Regions from separate parts of the Streptomyces sp. NBC_00385 genome, predicted to be linked through region 2. Evidence: riboswitches for the same ligand, from Rfam matches in the RefSeq annotation. Region 2 holds a riboswitch; each other region holds the start of a gene.
The links. A riboswitch is a leader RNA that binds a small molecule or an ion and turns the genes downstream of it on or off. The one in region 2 is predicted to bind cobalamin.

Region 1: it holds a riboswitch for cobalamin, as region 2 does, so the genes downstream of both, OG959_RS00965 (CbtB domain-containing protein) here and OG959_RS11385 (ribonucleoside-diphosphate reductase subunit alpha) in region 2, are expected to answer to the same signal.
Region 3: it holds a riboswitch for cobalamin, as region 2 does, so the genes downstream of both, OG959_RS30670 (cobalamin biosynthesis protein) here and OG959_RS11385 (ribonucleoside-diphosphate reductase subunit alpha) in region 2, are expected to answer to the same signal.
Region 4: it holds a riboswitch for cobalamin, as region 2 does, so the genes downstream of both, metE (5-methyltetrahydropteroyltriglutamate--homocysteine S-methyltransferase) here and OG959_RS11385 (ribonucleoside-diphosphate reductase subunit alpha) in region 2, are expected to answer to the same signal.

The regions. Positions count from the first base shown of each region.
Region 1 is NZ_CP107951.1:210,807-215,155, forward strand. Features, by position in the region: gene OG959_RS00950 (tetratricopeptide repeat protein) at 1-310, shown strand, start outside; gene OG959_RS00955 (GNAT family N-acetyltransferase) at 383-892, shown strand; gene OG959_RS00960 (CbtA family protein) at 961-1,740, opposite strand; gene OG959_RS00965 (CbtB domain-containing protein) at 1,770-1,985, opposite strand; adenosylcobalamin (AdoCbl) riboswitch at 2,031-2,124, opposite strand; gene OG959_RS00970 (histidine phosphatase family protein) at 2,249-2,845, shown strand; gene OG959_RS00975 (glycoside hydrolase family 15 protein) at 2,941-4,349, opposite strand, start outside.
Region 2 is NZ_CP107951.1:2,636,599-2,640,947, reverse strand. Features, by position in the region: gene OG959_RS11385 (ribonucleoside-diphosphate reductase subunit alpha) at 1-1,939, opposite strand, end outside; adenosylcobalamin-variant (AdoCbl-variant) riboswitch at 2,087-2,185, opposite strand; gene OG959_RS11380 (GNAT family N-acetyltransferase) at 2,253-2,765, opposite strand; gene mctP (monocarboxylate uptake permease MctP) at 2,882-4,349, opposite strand, start outside.
Region 3 is NZ_CP107951.1:6,885,129-6,889,477, forward strand. Features, by position in the region: gene OG959_RS30665 (cobyric acid synthase) at 1-681, opposite strand, end outside; gene OG959_RS30670 (cobalamin biosynthesis protein) at 678-1,691, opposite strand; cobalamin riboswitch at 1,826-1,957, opposite strand; gene OG959_RS30675 (hypothetical protein) at 2,121-2,366, opposite strand; gene OG959_RS30680 (inorganic phosphate transporter) at 2,392-3,654, opposite strand; gene OG959_RS30685 (class II aldolase/adducin family protein) at 3,891-4,349, shown strand, end outside.
Region 4 is NZ_CP107951.1:1,534,583-1,538,931, reverse strand. Features, by position in the region: gene metE (5-methyltetrahydropteroyltriglutamate--homocysteine S-methyltransferase) at 1-2,006, opposite strand, end outside; cobalamin riboswitch at 2,167-2,382, opposite strand; gene OG959_RS06675 (LysE family translocator) at 2,462-3,106, opposite strand; gene OG959_RS06670 (ABC transporter ATP-binding protein) at 3,288-4,349, opposite strand, start outside.

The DNA of each region.
Region 1 (4,349 bases), 2.4 Mb from region 2:
CCGCGCGCAGCTGTTCTTCGGGTCGAAGGAGTACGCGACGGCGGCCAGGATCCTTGGCGGACTCGTCGAGGAGGTGCCGGACCAGGTCGCGCCCCGGCTGCTGCTGGCCCGGGCCTACTACCACTCGGCACGGCTCGTCCGGGCCGAGACGGAGCTGCGCGCGGTACTGGAACTCGACCCGGTGGAGCAGTACGCACGGCTCATGCTCGGCCGCACGCTGGAGCGCCAGGGCCGGCAGTCCGAGGCGGACACCCAGCTGCGGATGGCCGCCGCCCTGTCCGGGGACTTCACCCCGGCCGGTGGTGCCTGACCGCCGCACACACCGGGCCGCACCCGGATATCCGGGTGCGGCCCGGCAGGGCCGCGTGATACCTCACAGGGCATGACTCCACTCGGCACACCACGGCTGATCCTGTCCCCGATGACCCTCGCCGAGGCCGAGCAGGTGGCGGCGGGCAGGCCGGCCGAGGGTGCACGCTGGGCTCCTGACTTTCCCCTGCCGGGTGAGATGCGGGCGGCCCAGCGGTTCCTGGAGACCTGTGCCGGCACCGGCGACCCGACTCCCTACGGTTCGTACCACGTGAGGCGCCGCGACGACGGGCTGCTGATCGGCGGAGCCGGGTTCCACGGGGCGCCCGACGAGAACGGGCACGTCACGGTCGGCTACGGACTCGTGCCTTCGGCGCGCGGCATGGGGTACGCCTCCGAGGCGCTCCGTGCGCTTCTTCGGTTCACCCGTGACCAGGGCATCGCGTGCGTGCACGGGGACGCGGACCTCGACAACATCGCCTCCCAGCACGTCATGGCCGCGGCGGGCATGCGCCTCGTGAAGGAGGACGCGCTGCTGAAGTACTACCGGATCGACTGGGACGGTTCCACCGGGCAGGCGTGAGCCGGCTTCCGCACGCGGCAGGGCCCGCCCGGGGATGACGGTCTCCCCGGGCGGGCCCTGACGGAACTTCAGCCCGCCACCGTGGCCGGCCGCTTCGTCCTGCCGTCGGTGGCCGTCGCCGCGTCCGGCCCCGGCACCAGGAGCCGTTCGGTGAGATAGCCGAAGACCAGCCCGAAGGTCGTCCAGAGAGTGACCTGCACCGCGAGCGTGGCCAGCCTGAACTCCCAGAGAAGCGACGCCGGGAAGTCCTTCCCGACCTCGTTGAAGGAGGGCAGGAAGGCATAGGCCAGGCCGATGACCAGCACATAGCCGGCAGCTGCGGCGATGGTGGCGTTCCAGTTGCCCAGGCGCGGAGCCAGCCGCCTGCCGAGGATCACCGCGGCTACCGCCAGCAGCACGCTGAGCGCGACCATCAGGAAGAACAGCGTGGTGCGTTTGCCGATGGTGTCGGGGTTGCCGACGGCCGGCGGATTCGCCGGGTATTTCAGGAACGGGACGATGTACACGGTCAGGAGGGCGGCTCCCGCGATCAGCGCGGCGGTCGCCCTGGGGCCGAATCGGCCCAACCGGCCGAGCGCGTAACAGAAGACGAGTGCGGCGATGCCGCCGACGGCGACGCCGAAGACGAGTACACCGGTGGCGAGGCCGCCGGTGGCCTGCATGCCCCGGCTGACCAGTTCCTCGCCGCCGCCGTGGTCGTGGCTGTGGCTGTGCGCCTCTTCGAGGGCGATGGCCGCGTCGACGCGTGACTCGCCGAGGAAGTACGCCACCGCAAGCGCGAGCGCACCCGCGACGAGGCCGGCCAGCATGCCGCGAACGAGCAGAGCTCTGACAGATATGGAGTTCATGAGGGATTCCCCTGGATCAGCCGGATGGATCAGTGGCAGGGGAAACCGAGGAGATGACGGCCGTCGTGGACCCACTCGTGCACGCCTTCGCCCGAGATGAGCGCGGTGGCACCCTGCTCGGCGCCGACGAAGTACAGCAGGATCAGCATGAGGACGCCGAAGAAGACCGCCCAAGGGGCAATGGCCTTCAGTGAGATGGGGGTGATGGCGGGTGTGACCGTGGCGGGGGCAGCAGTCTGTGCCATGGCAGAACCTCCTGGGGGAACACGCGTCCCGATCGTGGTGCCTGAGACGAGGGTGCTGGGTCTGACTTCCCGTACGGGTACGGGTTCACAGTGGCGCGACCGTGCCGGATTCTCACCGGACTTCCGTCACACCCTCGTCGTGTCGTCGCGACCATACCGCCTGGGCGTGACGGCCGCCATGGTGCCCGTGGGTGGGCCGGAGAGCCACGGATGCCATGGTGTGCTTGGCCACGGGGCCACAGTTCAAGGAGTTGAGGACCGGTATGACGGTACGGGTGATGTTGATCTCACCGGGGCTGAACGCCGCACTGCGCGAAGCCCGGTTCGCCGGTGACGCCCCCGTCGACGGCTCCGGACTCCGGTCGGCCCGGGCTGCCGCCGCCTTCGGGTCGGTCCCGGCTGCGGACCGGTGGCTGCGGGGGCCGTCCCTCCGGTGCTCCGGCACCGCGGAGGCGCTGGGGCTGCGACCGGACACCGAACACGCCTTGCGGGACTGGGAGATGGGACGCTGGTCCGGTGCACGGCTGTCCGAGGTGAGCACGGACGAACCGGACGGGGTGGCGGCCTGGCTGGCGGATCCGTCGGCCGCTCCGCACGGGGGCGAGTCGCTGATGGAGCTCTGTGCCCGGGTGGGCGCGTGGCTCGACACGCCGCGCGGGGACGGCTCGGGCCGGGTCCTGGGGGTGGTCGAACCTGCCGTGATCCGGGCCGCCGTCGTCCACGCTCTGGCCCTCCCGCCCCAGGCGTTCTGGCGACTGGACGTGGCACCGCTGACGGTGACGGAGCTCAGCGGCAGGTCGGGACGGTGGAACCTGCGCTGCGGACGGCCGCTCGCACCGGGGGAGAGTGTCGTCCGGTGACCGCGGCCCCGGGTGCGGCGGTCACCGGACGGACCGGGGCCCCGGTCTCGGACTGAACCCGGACGACACCACGTTCAACGGTGAGCGCGGGGGCCTCACGGCGCGCCCGTGCCCCCGCGCGCCGCGTTGAGCCTCGCGTCCAGCGTGATCGCGGCGTCGATCAGTGCCAGATGCGTGAACGCCTGTGGGAAGTTGCCCAGTTGACGTCCCGTCAGGGCGATCTCCTCCGAGTACAGGCCGAGATGGTTGGCGTAGGTGAGCATCTTCTCCAGGACCAGCCGGGCCTGGTCGACGCGGCCGGCCCGCGCCAGGGCGTCGACATACATGAACGTACAGAGGGAGAAGGTTCCCTCCGAGCCGCTCAGCCCGTCGGGTGAGGCCTCGGGGTTGTAGCGGTAGACGAGGCTGTCGCTGACCAGCTCCTGCTCCATCGCGTCCAGCGTGGTCTTCCACATGGGGTCGTCCGGCGTGATGAAGCCGACCGTCGGCATGCGCAGCAGGGACGAGTCGAGGACGTCGTCGCCGTAGTGCTGGACGAAGGCCTTCTTCTTCGGGTCCCAGCCCCGGTTGAGCACCTGCTGGTAGATCGTGTCCCGCGCGTCCACCCAGCGGCCGCGGGCCGCCGGACGGCCGTCGTCGGTGGCGATGCGGACGGCGCGGTCGAAGGCGACCCAGGACATCACACGGCCGTAGGTGAAGTCCTTCCGGCCGCCCCGGGTCTCCCACAGCCCTTCACCCGGCTGGTCCCAGTGGTCGACCAGCCAGTCGAGAAGGGTGTGCAGCGCGGCCCAGCCCCGCGTGTCCAGGTGCATGCCGTGCTGATGCGCGAAGTAGATGCTGTCGAGCGCCTCACCGTAGATGTCCAGTTGCAGCTGGCTCGCCGCTCCGTTGCCGATGCGGACCGGGGAGGATCCGCCGTAGCCCTCCCAGTGGTCCAGGGTCTCCTCGACGAGGTCCGAGGAGCCGTCGACGCGGTACATGATGTTCAGCGGCCCGGTGCCGCCTTCGTGACCGGCCTCTTCCTTCACGCGGTCGTGCAGCCAGCCGATGAACGCCCTGGCTTCCTCCCTGAACCCCAGGCCCAGCAGCGCGTACACCGAGAACGACGCGTCACGGATCCAGGTGAACCGGTAGTCCCAGTTGCGTTCTCCGCCCAGTTGCTCGGGCAGGCCCGCCGTGGGGGCCGCCACCAGCGCGCCGGTGGGCGCGTACGTCATGAGTTTCAGCGTCACGGCCGAACGTTCCACCGCTTCCCGCCACCGGCCCGTGTAGGTGGACTGGCCCAGCCAGGAGCGCCAGAACTGGACGGTCTCGTCGAAGAGTTGCTCGAACTCCGCCACCGAGACCTCGTGCGGCGGCCCGTCGGGGGACGACTCCATGATCAGGCCGCGCTGCTGGCCCGCTTGCAGGGTCAGGGTGAACTGCACGTCTTTGTCGCCCGCGAGGATGTTCAGCAGCCGCTCGTCCTGGGGCTCGCGGACGGTGTGGACGGCGAGATTCATGT
Region 2 (4,349 bases):
GGAGGAACTCACCGCTGAGCGTCTCGCGCTTGAAGAGGTTGGAGACCTGCGGCTCGATGCACTCGTACACGCCCGCGATCGAGGCGATCGTCGCCGTCGGCGCGATGGCGAGGAGCAGGGAGTTGCGCATCCCGGTCTTCGCGACCCGTGCGCGCAGCGCGTCCCAGCGCTCCGGCCAGTTCAGCTCGGTGTCGTAGTGGTCCGGGTGCAGCACGCCGCGGGCGGCACGCGTCTCGGACCAGGCGGGCAGCGGGCCCGAGCGCTCCGCGAGGTCGCAGGACGCCTCGTACGCCGCGAGCATGATGCGCTCGGAGATCCTCGTCGACAGGGCGCGGGCCTCGGGGGAGTCGAACGGCAGCCGCAGCTGGAAGAAGACGTCCTGGAGACCCATCGCGCCCAGGCCCACCGGCCGCCAGCGGGCGTTGGACCGGCCGGCCTGCTCGGTCGGGTAGAAGTTGATGTCCACGACCCGGTCGAGGAACGTCACGGCGGTACGCACGGTGGCGTCCAGGCGCTCCCAGTCGATGGTGCCGTGGGAGACGAAGGCGCCGAGGTTGACCGAACCCAGGTTGCAGACGGCCGTCTCGCCGTCGTCGGTGACTTCCAGGATCTCGGTGCACAGGTTCGAGGAGTGCACGACCCGGCCCGGCTCGGCCGTCTGGTTCGCAGTCCGGTTGGAGGCGTCCTTGAACGTCATCCAGCCCTGGCCGGTCTGGGCCAGCGTGCGCATCATCCGGCCGTACAGCTCACGGGCCGGCATGGTCTTGCGGGCCAGGCCCTTGGCCTCCGCGGCCCGGTACGCGGCGTCGAACGCGTCGCCCCACAGGTCGACCAGCTCGGGCACGTCGGCCGGGGAGAACAGCGACCAGGTGCCGTCCGTGTCGACCCGGCGCATGAACTCGTCGGGGATCCAGTGCGCCAGGTTGAGGTTGTGCGTGCGCCGCTGGTCCTCGCCCGTGTTGTCGCGCAGCTCCAGGAACTCCTCGATGTCCGCGTGCCACGTCTCCAGGTAGACGGCGGCGGCGCCCTTGCGGCGGCCGCCCTGGTTGACGGCGGCGACGGAGGCGTCGAGCGTCTTCAGGAACGGCACGATGCCGTTGGAGTGCCCGTTGGTGCCGCGGATCAGCGAACCGCGGGCACGGATACGGGAGTACGAGAGGCCGATGCCGCCCGCGTGCTTGGACAGCCGCGCCACCTGGTGGTAGCGGTCGTAGATCGAGTCCAGCTCGTCCAGCGGGGAGTCCAGCAGGTAGCAGGAGGACATCTGCGGGTGCCGGGTACCGGAGTTGAACAGTGTGGGGGAGGAGGGCAGGTAGTCCAGCCGGCTCATCAGCCCGTACAGCGCCGCGACCTCGTCCAGGGCGCGCGCGGAGGTGTCCTCGGCCAGCCCGGCGGCGACGCGCAGCATGAAGTGCTGCGGGGTCTCGATGACCTCACGGGTGTGCGGGTGGCGCAGCAGATAGCGGCTGTGCAGGGTGCGCAGGCCGAAGTAGCCGAAGCGGTCGTCGGAGCCGTCGGCGAGCGACTGCCCGACGAGCGCGTCCAGGGCGGCGGCGTGGAGGGTCACGAACTCGGCGGTGCGGTCCGCGATCAGGCCCTCGCGGTGCCCGACGGCGACCGAGGCGGAGAACGACGTCGCGCCCTGCCCGGCGGCCTCGTCCGCGATGGTGCGGGTGAGGAGGCGGGCGGCGAGCCGGGAGTAGGCGGGGTCCTCGGAGATCAGGCCCGCGGCGGCCTCGGTGGCCAGCGAGCGCAGCTCGGCCTCGTCCGACCGGGCGTTGCGGCCGCGCAGCGCTGCGGCGGCGACGCGTCCGGGGTCGGTGTCGGGCAGATCGGCGGTGAGGTCGGTCAGGGTCCGCAGCAGTGCGGTTCCCGGTCCGTCGCTCGTGGTTCCCGTTGATTCGGCCGCTGAAACCGGATCGGCTGGCGCGATGGTCACGCGGTGCTCTCCCTCGCTCGGCTCGGGGCCTTCGGGGAGCGGAGGGCGGCCGGGCGGAGCGCGGCAGGGCAGCGCTCCGTGCGGCGTCCACCGGCCCATCCACGAGGCCCGGACGTCTGGGCATCCGGATCGGTCGAGCCGGATGCGCTGTCGGCAGGACCTCGGACTACGGGGTGCGCAAAAGCGCACCGATCACACCGTTGCGGGACAGTTCCGGATTCGCACCGGATTTCCCTGCGGCGACAGCAGGCATGAGCATACATGTGGGGGCTGCCCGATGCGGCAGCCCCCACATGTTGTGTCGTGCTCGCTCTCATACCGAAGGGCGCAGCTCCAGACGGAACGTCAGCAGGGTCAGGTCGGCGACGGGGCTCCAGTCCCTGTCGGGGGTGCGGTGGAAGCCGAGTCGCCGGTAGATCCGGTGAGCCCCGTGCATCGCCGGCTGCGTCGACAGGACGATCCCCGAGACCCCCGCGGTGGCCCGTGCACGGTCGACACAGGCCCGTACGAGCGCCTCCCCGGCTCCTGCGCCCCGGGCCTCGCGGGAGACCGCCAGCGTCCGGAATTCCGCCTCGTCCGCCGCTGCGATGTCGGCCCACGGGTTCCCCGGGGGTGCGTAGGTGACCCCGCCCAGAACACGTCCCTGCGCGTCGGCCGCCACCAGCACCTCGGCCTCGGCCGCCCGGCGGGGGACGTCGCGCAGCTGCGTCAGGTACGGATCGCCGTCGCCGAACTCCAGGAGGCCGTCGCCGAGATAGGCCTCGGCGGTGATATCGGCCAGGATGGTGTGCTCGGCGGTCTCGATCGGCCGGATCGTTATGTCCATGGGGGGAGTCTGCCGCACGGGCGGGCCGTGGCCGCAAGCGACTTCCGCGAGACGTGCGAACGGGCCGCCGCGCCTCTCCGGGGAGGGGTGCGACGGCCCGTTCACGCGGCGGGTGGTCAGTGACCGCCCGGAGCACCGGCGGTGGCCGGCGGGAGTTCCGTCTTCACGCCCGGGTCTCCCGCGTCCGCGGTGTAGTCGCCCGGGGAGGTCTCGTCGACCCCGGCGGGCGCCTTCACGGCGTTCAGGACGAAGGTGAGGACGACGACGACCACGACGTTCAGCACGAAGGCCGTCAGACCGATGTAGCCGATCTCGCCGATACCGGGGATCTCCTTGGAGGACCCGCCGAAGTGCTTCTGGGTCGGGCTGGCGACCCCGTAGGCGGCGATCGTGCCGTACAGCATGCCGACCGCCCAGCCCGCGAGCAGCGCCCAGCGGTGGAACCACCGGGTGAACAGCCCGCCGACCAGGGCCGGCATCGTCTGGAGGATCCAGATCCCGCCGAGCAGCTGGAAGTTGATCGCGACCGTCTTGTCCATGGTGAGGACGAAGGCGAGCGCGCCGACCTTCACCAGCAGCGACACCAGCTTGGAGACCTTGGTCTCCTGCGCGGGTGTGGCGTCGGGCTTCAGGAAGTCCTTGTAGATGTTGCGGGTGAACAGGTTCGCCGCGGCGATCGACATGATCGCGGCGGGCACCAGGGCGCCGATACCGATGGCGGCGAAGGCCACGCCCGCGAACCAGTCGGGGAACATGTTCTCGAACAGCTGCGGGATCGCCAGCTGGCCGTTGTCCACCTTGACGCCGGCGGCGATCGCCATGAACCCGAGCAGCGCGAGCAGCCCCAGCATCAGCGAGTACAGCGGCAGGATCGTCGTGTTGCGGCGGATCACGTCACGGCTGCGGCTGGAGAGCGTCGCCGTGATCGAGTGCGGATACATGAAGAGAGCCAGCGCGGAGCCGAGCGCCAGGGTGGCGTAACCCCACTGGCCCGCCTCACCCGGAGCGAGACCGGCGACCGGTTTTCCGGCCGCCTCGTTCTTCGCGGAGAACGCCTCGCCCGCCTTGGCGAAGATGTCGTCGAAGCCACCGAGCTTGATCGGGATGTAGATGATCGCCACGGCGATGACCAGGTAGATCAGCCCGTCCTTGACGAACGCGATCAGCGCGGGGGCGCGGAGCCCGGAGGAGTACGTGTACGCGGCGAGCACCGCGAACGCGATCAGCAGCGGCAGGTCCTTGATGAACCAGTGCGTGTTCTCGCCGCCGCCGACGCCCATCACGTCCAGCACCGCCTGGATGCCGACGAGTTGGAGGGCGATGTACGGCATCGTGGCGAGGATGCCGGTGACGGCGACCGCCAGCGAGAGCCCCTTGGAGCCGAAGCGGCCGCGGACGAAGTCCGAGGTGGTGACGTAGCCGTGCTTGTGCGACACCGACCACAGACGCGGCAGGAAGGTGAAGATCAGCGGGTACACCAGGATGGTGTAGGGCACCGCGAAGAAGCCGGCCGCGCCCGCCGCGTAGATCGCCGCGGGAACGGCGACGAAGGTGTACGCGGTGTAGAGGTCGCCGCCGAGCAGG
Region 3 (4,349 bases), 4.2 Mb from region 2:
GAACGGCAGCACCCCGTACGTCGGCCGTCCCGTCAGATCGCGCAGCATGTCCAGGCCGGGCTCCAGCAGCGAGACGTCGCCGCGGAACTTGTTGACCAGGTAGCCGGCGATCAGCGCCTGGTCCTCGGCCGAGAGCAGCGCCGTCGTACCGAAGAACGAGGCGAAGACCCCGCCGCGGTCGATGTCGCCGACGACCACCACCGGGAAGCGCGCCGCCCGTGCGATGCCCATGTTCACGATGTCCGTGCGCCGCAGGTTGATCTCGGCCGGACTGCCCGCCCCTTCGCAGATCACCGCGTCATACGTGCCCCGAAGCTGCTCCAGACAGTCCACGACGGTGGACAGCAGCGACTCCTGCCGGCCGCCGTGGTAGCCGCGTGCGCTCATCTCGCCGACCGGACGGCCCATCAGGACGACCTGGCTTGAGCGGTCGCTGCCGGGCTTGAGCAGCACCGGGTTCATCAGCGCGGTCGGCTCCACCCGGGCGGCCTGGGCCTGCATGGCCTGGGCGCGGCCGATCTCGGCGCCTTCGCGGGTGACGAAGGAGTTGAGTGACATGTTCTGCGCCTTGAACGGCGCCACCTTCACGCCCCGGCGCACCAGCCAGCGGCAGATGCCCGCCGTGACGACGCTCTTGCCCGCGTCCGATGTGGTCCCGGCGACCAGCAGTCCGCCGCTCATGTCGGTCTCCGTTCTGAGAATCGGGGTGCCGTGCTGCGGGAACCCGCGGTGCGGGCCCCCGCGATCCTTCGTGCCGCGAACCCCGCGCCCAGCCGGGCCGCCACGCTCACGCCGAGGGCGAGCGCGCTCACCCGGCGCGACAGCCGTACGGCCCGCTCGATGTCGGCGGGCTCCACCGCGCGGCCGGTCTCCCCGTTGAGCACGGGACGGTGCTCGACCCGGCCGCCGTAGGTGAGTGTTCCGCCGAGCCGTACGCCGAGCGCGCCGGCGAACGAGGCTTCCACGGGGCCCGCGTTGGGGCTCGGGTGCTTGGCCGCGTCGGCCCGCCAGGCGTGCACCGCTTCCCGTGGCCGCCCCCCGGCGGTCACGGCGAGGAGGGCCGTCAGCCGGGCGCCCGGCCAGCCCGCGAGGTCGTCGAGGCGGGCCGAGGCCCAGCCGTAACGCCGGTAGCGGGGCGACTTGTGACCGACCATCGCGTCGAGCGTGTTGGCGGCCCGGAACCCGACGAGTCCGGGGACCCCGCCCAGCGCGCCCCACACCAGGGCGCCGACCACGGCGTCCGAGGTGTTCTCGGCGACGGACTCCACGACGGCGCGGGCGATCTGCGGACCGTCCAGGGACTGCGGGTCGCGGCCGCACAGATGTGGCAGCCGCTCCCGGGCCCGTTCGATGTCCCCGGAGGCGAGCGCGCCACCGATGGCCCGGGCCTCGCGCCCCAGCGACGTACCGCCGATGACGGACCAGGTGGCGGCGGCGGTCAGGACGACGGACGCGGCGGGGTGGCGGCGCAGGGCGCGGGAGGCCAGCGCGGCGCCCCCGGCGGCGCCTCCGGCGCAGAGCACGGTGTGCAGGGCGCCCCACCCGCGGTGGTCGCGCCACAGACGGCGTTCGACGCCTGCCGCGGCCCGCCCGAAGGCGGCGACCGGGTGCCCCCTGCGGGGATCACCGAGCAGCAGATCGCCGATCAGACCGGCCGTGGCGCCGTACGCGAAGATGCGATCGGCACGCACGGTTCAGCCGGCCGTTGCGCCTCGAAGGACCTCAGGACCTGTTCTGCGTTGCACAGGAAGGGACGCACGGCAGCCGGGCATGGCGATATGTCCTCACTCAGGGTCCGCGCCCTGGTTCGACGTGACGGCGACGAGAGTCTCCTGGCTTCCGGATCCGCAGTTCCCCCGGCCTTCCAGTCCGCTTGCGTGGACCGTGACTTCCAGTGGTGGGGGACTGCTCCCCGGTGACAGTGGCGGGACCGCGCCGGATTCGCACCGGCTTCCTCTGCTGTCGCCGTAATGGCTCCGGCAGTCCACCACGCTCTGCGAACGCCCGTCAACTTGCCGTTGACCTGCGACGGTGCAGTGTGCTGAGACGCACATCGGGCCGGACGCACCAGTGGTGCGTCCGGCCCGATGCGGGTGGGACCGGTGGGGCTCAGGCGGTGATCAGACGACGATCAGGTAGATGCCGTAGGCCACGGCCGCGGCGCACAGGCCGAAGCAGACGTACGCGCCGGCGCGGGCCAGCATGAGCGAACCGCCCGCCGGACCGCCCGCCGAGCCGCCCTGTGCGGCCGGTTCGGGCTGCTTGGAGAGGCCGACGACGCCGAGGGTGAAGAGGCCCACCAGCGCGACGGTGGCGACGAGGGAGACACCGAAGACGGTGCCGAGGGCTGCCCAGTCGATGTTCATGGGGATCTGTCCTTACCGGAGGCTCTTAGACCGTGGCGGGTCGGGCCGGGTCGGCGACCGGCCCGGCGGGGGCCGGGATGGTGGCCGTGAGGTCGTGGGGCTGAGCGGCCGCGGTGGGCGGCGGGCTGACGGCCGCGATGGCCGTGGTGACGACGCCCGCGGGCTCGGCGTCCGCACCGGCCGGGGCGACGTCGTCGTGGCCGACGGGCTTGCGCCGCGACAGCACCCAGATCGCACCGGAGCCGGCGATCAGGAGCGCCGCGACGACCACGACACCCCAGGTGCCCTGCTTGGTGAGCAACTCCGCGCCCGCGCCGACCAGACCGGCGGCCGGCAGGGTCAGGCCCCAGGCGACGAACATCCGGGTGGCGGTGGACCAGCGGACCACGCCGCCCTTGCGGCCGAGGCCCGCGCCCATGACGGCGCCGGAGCACGACTGGGTCGTGGAGAGGGAGAAACCGAGGTGGGACGAGGCCAGGATGACGGTGGCCGCGCTGGTCTGGGCGGCGAAGCCCTGCGGCGGCTTCAGTTCGGTCAGGCCGCTGCCCATGGTGCGGATGATGCGCCAGCCGCCCAGGTAGGTGCCGAGAGCGATGGCGAGGCCCGCGGAGACGATGACCCAGACCGGCGGGTTGGAGCCGGGGGAGAGGACGCCGCCGGTGACCAGGGCGAGCGTGATGATGCCCATGGTCTTCTGCGCGTCGTTGGTGCCGTGCGCGAGCGACACGAGACCGGCCGAGGCGATCTGGCCGGCGCGGTACCCCTTCGCGGTGGCCTTCTCCTGGGCGCCGCCCTTGACCTTCCCGCCGATGCGGTACGTCAGCTTGGTGGCCAGCAACGCGGCCAGACCGGCGACGACCGGTGCGGCGACCGCGGGGAGCAGCACCTTGGTGACGACGGTGCCGCCGTCGACCGACGACCAGCCCGCGGACATCACCGCGGCGCCGATCAGGCCGCCGAACAGTGCGTGGGAGGAACTGGACGGCAGGCCGACCAGCCAGGTCAGGAGATTCCACAGGATGGCGCCGACGAGCGCCGCGAAGATGACCTCGGTTCTGAGCCCGTCTTCGTTGATGATCCCGCCGGAGATCGTCTTGGCGACCTCCACCGACAGGAACGCGCCTACGAGGTTGAGAACGGCGGACATGGCCACCGCTGTCTTGGGTTTGAGTGCGCCGGTCGAGATGGTGGTGGCCATCGCGTTGGCGGTGTCGTGGAAACCGTTCGTGAAATCGAACACTAGAGCTGTCACGATCACAATCGCGAGCAGCAGCGTGATGTGTTCCATTTACCCAGGCAATCGTTCGACGTCAGTGGCACGTGGACCGTAGGCAACCTGAGTGAACGGAAGATGAACTGGGCAGGGCGTTGCGGTGACCCCAACCGGAGTGCCGCCGCCCTTTTCGTCCGACGGGTGACGGCGGGATTCCGGTACGGGCCGGTGTGGGCCCGGAATCCGGCGTCCGGGGAGGCTGTCGTGGGAGGGGTGGCACAGGGCCGCTCATCCGTTGAAAGGATCTTCGTGTGAGCGGTGAGTGGCGGGATTCGATCGAACAGGCCTGGGATGCGGTCGTCGCCACCGCCCGCCGGACGGCCTCCGAGGGACTGGTCGTGGGCACCTCGGGCAACGTCTCGGCACGGGTCGGCGGGACCGTACTCGTCACCCCGAGCGGAGTGCCGTACGACCGGCTCCGCCCCGAGGATCTGACCGGCGTCGATCCGGAGGGCAACCAGATCCTTGGAACCATGGCCCCCACCAGCGAACTCCCGCTCCATCTCGCGGTGTACCGGAACACCGACGCGGTCGCCGTGGTGCACACCCACGCGGTGCACGCCACAGCCGTCTCCGCACTGGTCGCCGAGGTGCCGTCGGTGCACTACGCCGCAGCGATGCTGGGCGGCCCCGTCCGGGTCGCCGCCTATGCCCGCTACGGCACGGACGAACTGGCCGAAAACATGCTCACGGCCCTGCGCGGCCGCACC
Region 4 (4,349 bases), 1.1 Mb from region 2:
ATGGCCTGGACGATGTCGCCGAACTCCGCGTAGCACATGTGGGTGTGGATCTGGGTCTCCGCCCGCACACCGCAGGTCGTGAGGCGGAACGACTCGGTGGCCCATTCCAGGTAGGCGGAGCGGTCATCGGCGCGCAGGGGCAGGGTCTCGCGCAGAGCGGGTTCGTCGACCTGGATGACCGAGGTCCCGCCCGCTTCCAGATCGTCGACCTCGTCCCGCAACGCCAGGGCGACCTGGCGTGCGGTGACGCCGAGCGGCTGGTCGTCACGGACGAACGACCAGGCCAGCATGGTGACGGGCCCCGTCAGCATGCCCTTGACCGGGCGGTCGGTGAGCGACTGGGCGTACGAGGTCCAGCGCACCGTCATCGGTCCGGGCCGGGAGATGTCGCCCGCGAGGACCGGCGGCCGGACGTAGCGGGTGCCGTAGGACTGGACCCAGCCGTGCCGCGTGGCGAGGTACCCGGTCAGCTGCTCGGCGAAGTACTGCACCATGTCGTTGCGTTCGGGCTCACCGTGGACCAGGACGTCGATGCCGGTCTTCTCCTGGAAGGAGATGACCTCGCCGATCTCGGCCCTGATCCGCTCCTCGTAGCCGGCCACGTCGATCCGGCCCTTGCGCAGGTCGGCGCGGGCCGTGCGCAACCCGGCGGTCTGCGGGAACGAACCGATGGTGGTCGTCGGCAGCAACGGCAGCCCGAGGCGGGCCCGCTGAGCGGCAGCACGCTCCTCGTACGGCAGGGAACGGCGGCCGTCGGAACGGGTGACAGCAGCGGTCCTGGCCCGCACGGCAGGGTCGCGGGTGATCGGGGAGTCCGCACGGGAGGCCAGATCGGCCCGGTTGACGGCGAGCTCCGCGGCGATGGCGGCGGTGCCCCGGGTCAGCGCCTTGGCCAGCGTGACGATCTCGGCGGTCTTCTGGGTGGCGAAGGCGAGCCATCGAAGGATCTGGGGGTCGATGTCCCGCTCCGCCGCGGCGTCGACCGGCACATGCAGGAGGGAGCAGGAGGCGGACACGTCGACCCGGTCGGCGAGGCCGAGAAGCGTGCCCAGGGTGGACAGGGACTTCTCGTAGTCGTTGATCCAGATGTTGCGGCCGTTGACCACCCCGGCGACGAGCCGCTTGCCGGGGATTCCGCCCACCGAGGCCAGCGCGTGGAGATTGGCGGCCGCGGCGCCGGTGAAGTCCATCGCCAGGCCCTCGACAGGGGCGTTCGCCAGGACGGGGAGTGCTTCGCCGAGCCGGTCGAAGTAGGAGGCGACGAGGAGCCTGGGCCGGTCGGTCAGGCCGCCGAGCTCCCGGTAGGTGCGGGCGGCGGCGTTCAGCTCACCCGGCGTCCTGTCCTGGACCAGGGCCGGTTCGTCCAGCTGGACCCACTCGGCTCCGGCGGCGCGCAGGTCGGCGAGCACCTCGGCGTAGACGGGCAGCAGCCGGTCCAGGAGTGTGAGCGGCTCGAAGCCGGCCGCCACCCCGGGGGCCGGCTTGGCCAGCAGCAGATACGTGACCGGGCCGACGAGCACCGGCCGGGCTGCGTGCCCGAGCGCGAGGGCTTCCTTCAGCTCGGTGACCTGCTTGGTGGAGTCGGTGGTGAAGACGGTGTCGGGGCCGAGCTCGGGGACGAGGTAGTGGTAGTTGGTGTCGAACCACTTGGTCATCTCCAGGGGAGCGACGTCCTGCGTGCCGCGGGCCATCGCGAAGTACCCGTCGAGCGCGTCGGACCCGACGGCCGCCCGGTGCCGCTGCGGAACCGCGCCGACCATGACGCTGGTGTCCAGGACGTGGTCGTAGTACGAGAAGTCGCCGGTCGGAACCTCGTGGACGCCGGCATCCGCCAGCCGCCTCCAGTTGGCCCGGCGCAGACCGGCCGCGGTTGCCCGGAGGGCGTCGGCGGTGACCCGGCCCTTCCAGTAGCCCTCGACCGCCTTCTTCAGTTCCCGGTCGGGGCCCTGGCGGGGATAGCCGTACACGGTGGCTCGTGCCGCCGCGGCTGCGGGTTCGGTGGTCATGGAACTCTCCTTCGCGAGTTGACTCCTGAACATCCCGGGCCGGGACGCGGACGCGAAGGTGTGACGAACCGGACGGATCCCGTGCGCCGTCGGCGCGCGCTTCCGTGCGGTATGTACGCCGACCCGCCCACGAGGTCACCGGGATATCCGCACGCCAAGGGGCACGTGCGGGCAACGGGCAGGTCTTCGGACTCGCGGGCAGGTCCGCCGAGGCGGACACCTACTGGCCGTCGCTTCCCGGACCCGATCGGATCCAGTGCGTATGACGGCGGTCGTTCCCACTCACCGCTGCGGGGCAGTCCCGGATTTCCACCGGGTTCCCTCTTACGACGCGTCTGCCTGGCGGACAGGGCGAACCAGCTGCACCAGCCAGCCTAGAGGGTGGGCCGCACCGCTGGGGACCGCGGTTCACATTCCGGAACGGGGAGCCTGCGGATCGTGCCCGCTCACCCGGCTCAGGCGGAGACCGCGGTGCGGGACAGCGCGGTGCGCAACGCGAAGACGCCGAGCAGGCCGCCCGACGTGAGCCGTTGGGCCGTCATGGCGCGGGGCCGGGTGGCCAGATACCCCGAGATGCGGGCTGCGCCCAGCATGATCAGACCGTTCACGGTGATGCCCACGATGACCTGCACCCCACCGAGCTGGAGGAGTTGCGCCCACGCCGGACCTCCCCGCGGGTCCAGGAACTGGGGCAGCAGGGCGGCGTACAGAAGCGCGATCTTGGGGTTGAGCAGGTTGGTCAGCAGCCCCATCGAGAACAGACGGGCGTCGGAGACCGGAGGCAGATCCCCGGCCGGGTCGAACGGTGAGCGGCCGCCCGGCTTGAGCATGCTCCAGGCGAGGTAGGCCAGGTAGGCGGCCCCGGCAAGCTTGATCACCGTGTACGCCACCGGCACGGCGGCGAACAGCGCGGACAGGCCCGCCGCCGCGGCCAGCAGATAGCACACGAACCCCACTGCGGTCCCACTGAGGCTGACCAGGCCCGCCCTGCGGCCCTGGGTGATCGCCCGGGAGGCGAGGTGGATCATGTTCGGTCCCGGAGTCAGCGCCATGCCCAGTTCGATCAGTGCCACTCCTCCGATTGCGGTCAGAGTGATCACCGGTCAACCTCCAGGTCGTTCGTCGGGTGCCTGATGCGCAGCGGCTCACCCGGCTGTGGTGGACGGGTGCGACGCATGTGCCGTGCCTGTCCCGCCCGCTGCAGCATAGAGCTCGGCGTCTGGGCAACTTCGGCCGCCCCAGGCCCCGTTCCCGTCTCGACTCGGCGGGTGCGCGTCCGTCTCAGACGGGGTAGGCGTGGGTCTGCGCCGCCTTCACCGTCGCCCAGACCGCCGCGCCCGGGTGCAGGTCGAGTTCGGCGGCGGAGGCCGTGGTCAGGTCCGCGGTGAGACGCAGCTCTCCGGTGAGGTCGGCGCGGATCTGGTCGCCGTGCGTCTCCAGGCCCGCGATCTCGCACTGCCAGAGGTTACGGGCGCTGGAGCCCGCGGGGCGGTCACGGTGAAGGGTGACGGCGCTCGGCGGGAAGGCCACGAAGACCGGACCGGACAGGGCCTCCATGGTGGTGGCGGGAGGGCCGTCGTCGAGGCGGACGGTGTGGCCGTCGGCCGAGCCCCGGTAGAGGTTCAGGCCGACCAGACGGGCGATGTAGTCCGTACGGGGATGGCGGGCGATGTGGGACGGCGCACCCTCCTGGACGACCCGGCCGTCCTCGACCACGACCAGGCGGTCCGCCAGGACCATCGCGTCCAGCGGATCGTGCGTGACCAGGACGGCGACGGCTTCGAACTCGGCCAGATGCCGCCGGAGTTGCGAGCGGACCTCCAGGCGGGTGCGGGCATCCAGCGCCGCCAGCGGCTCGTCCAGGAGCAACAGACGCGGCCGGGTCGCCAGGGCGCGGGCCAGGGCGACACGCTGGGCCTGGCCGCCGGACAGGCTGCGTGGCTTGACGTCGACGTGCTCCGCGAGACCGAGGCGGCCGAGCCACTTCGTGGCCTCACTACGGGCCGCGGCCTTGGTCGCCCCGTGGCAGCGTGGTCCGAAGGCCACGTTGTCCAGGGCGGTGAGGTGGGGGAAGAGCAGGTAGTCCTGGAAGACGACGCCGACGGGGCGGGACTCCGGCGGCGTACGCTCCAATGCCGTTCCGTCCAGCCGCAGATGGCCGTCGGTGAGTGGTGTCAGGCCGGCGAGGGCGCGCAGGGCCGTGGTCTTGCCGGCGCCGTTGGGGCCGAGCAGGGCGACGACTTCGCCGGGTGCGACGGCCAGCGTCACATCGAGGCGGAAGGTGCCGCGCTCGACGACGAGGCGGGCGTCGAGGCCCTCCTGGGGCGTGTCGGCGCGCGGGGT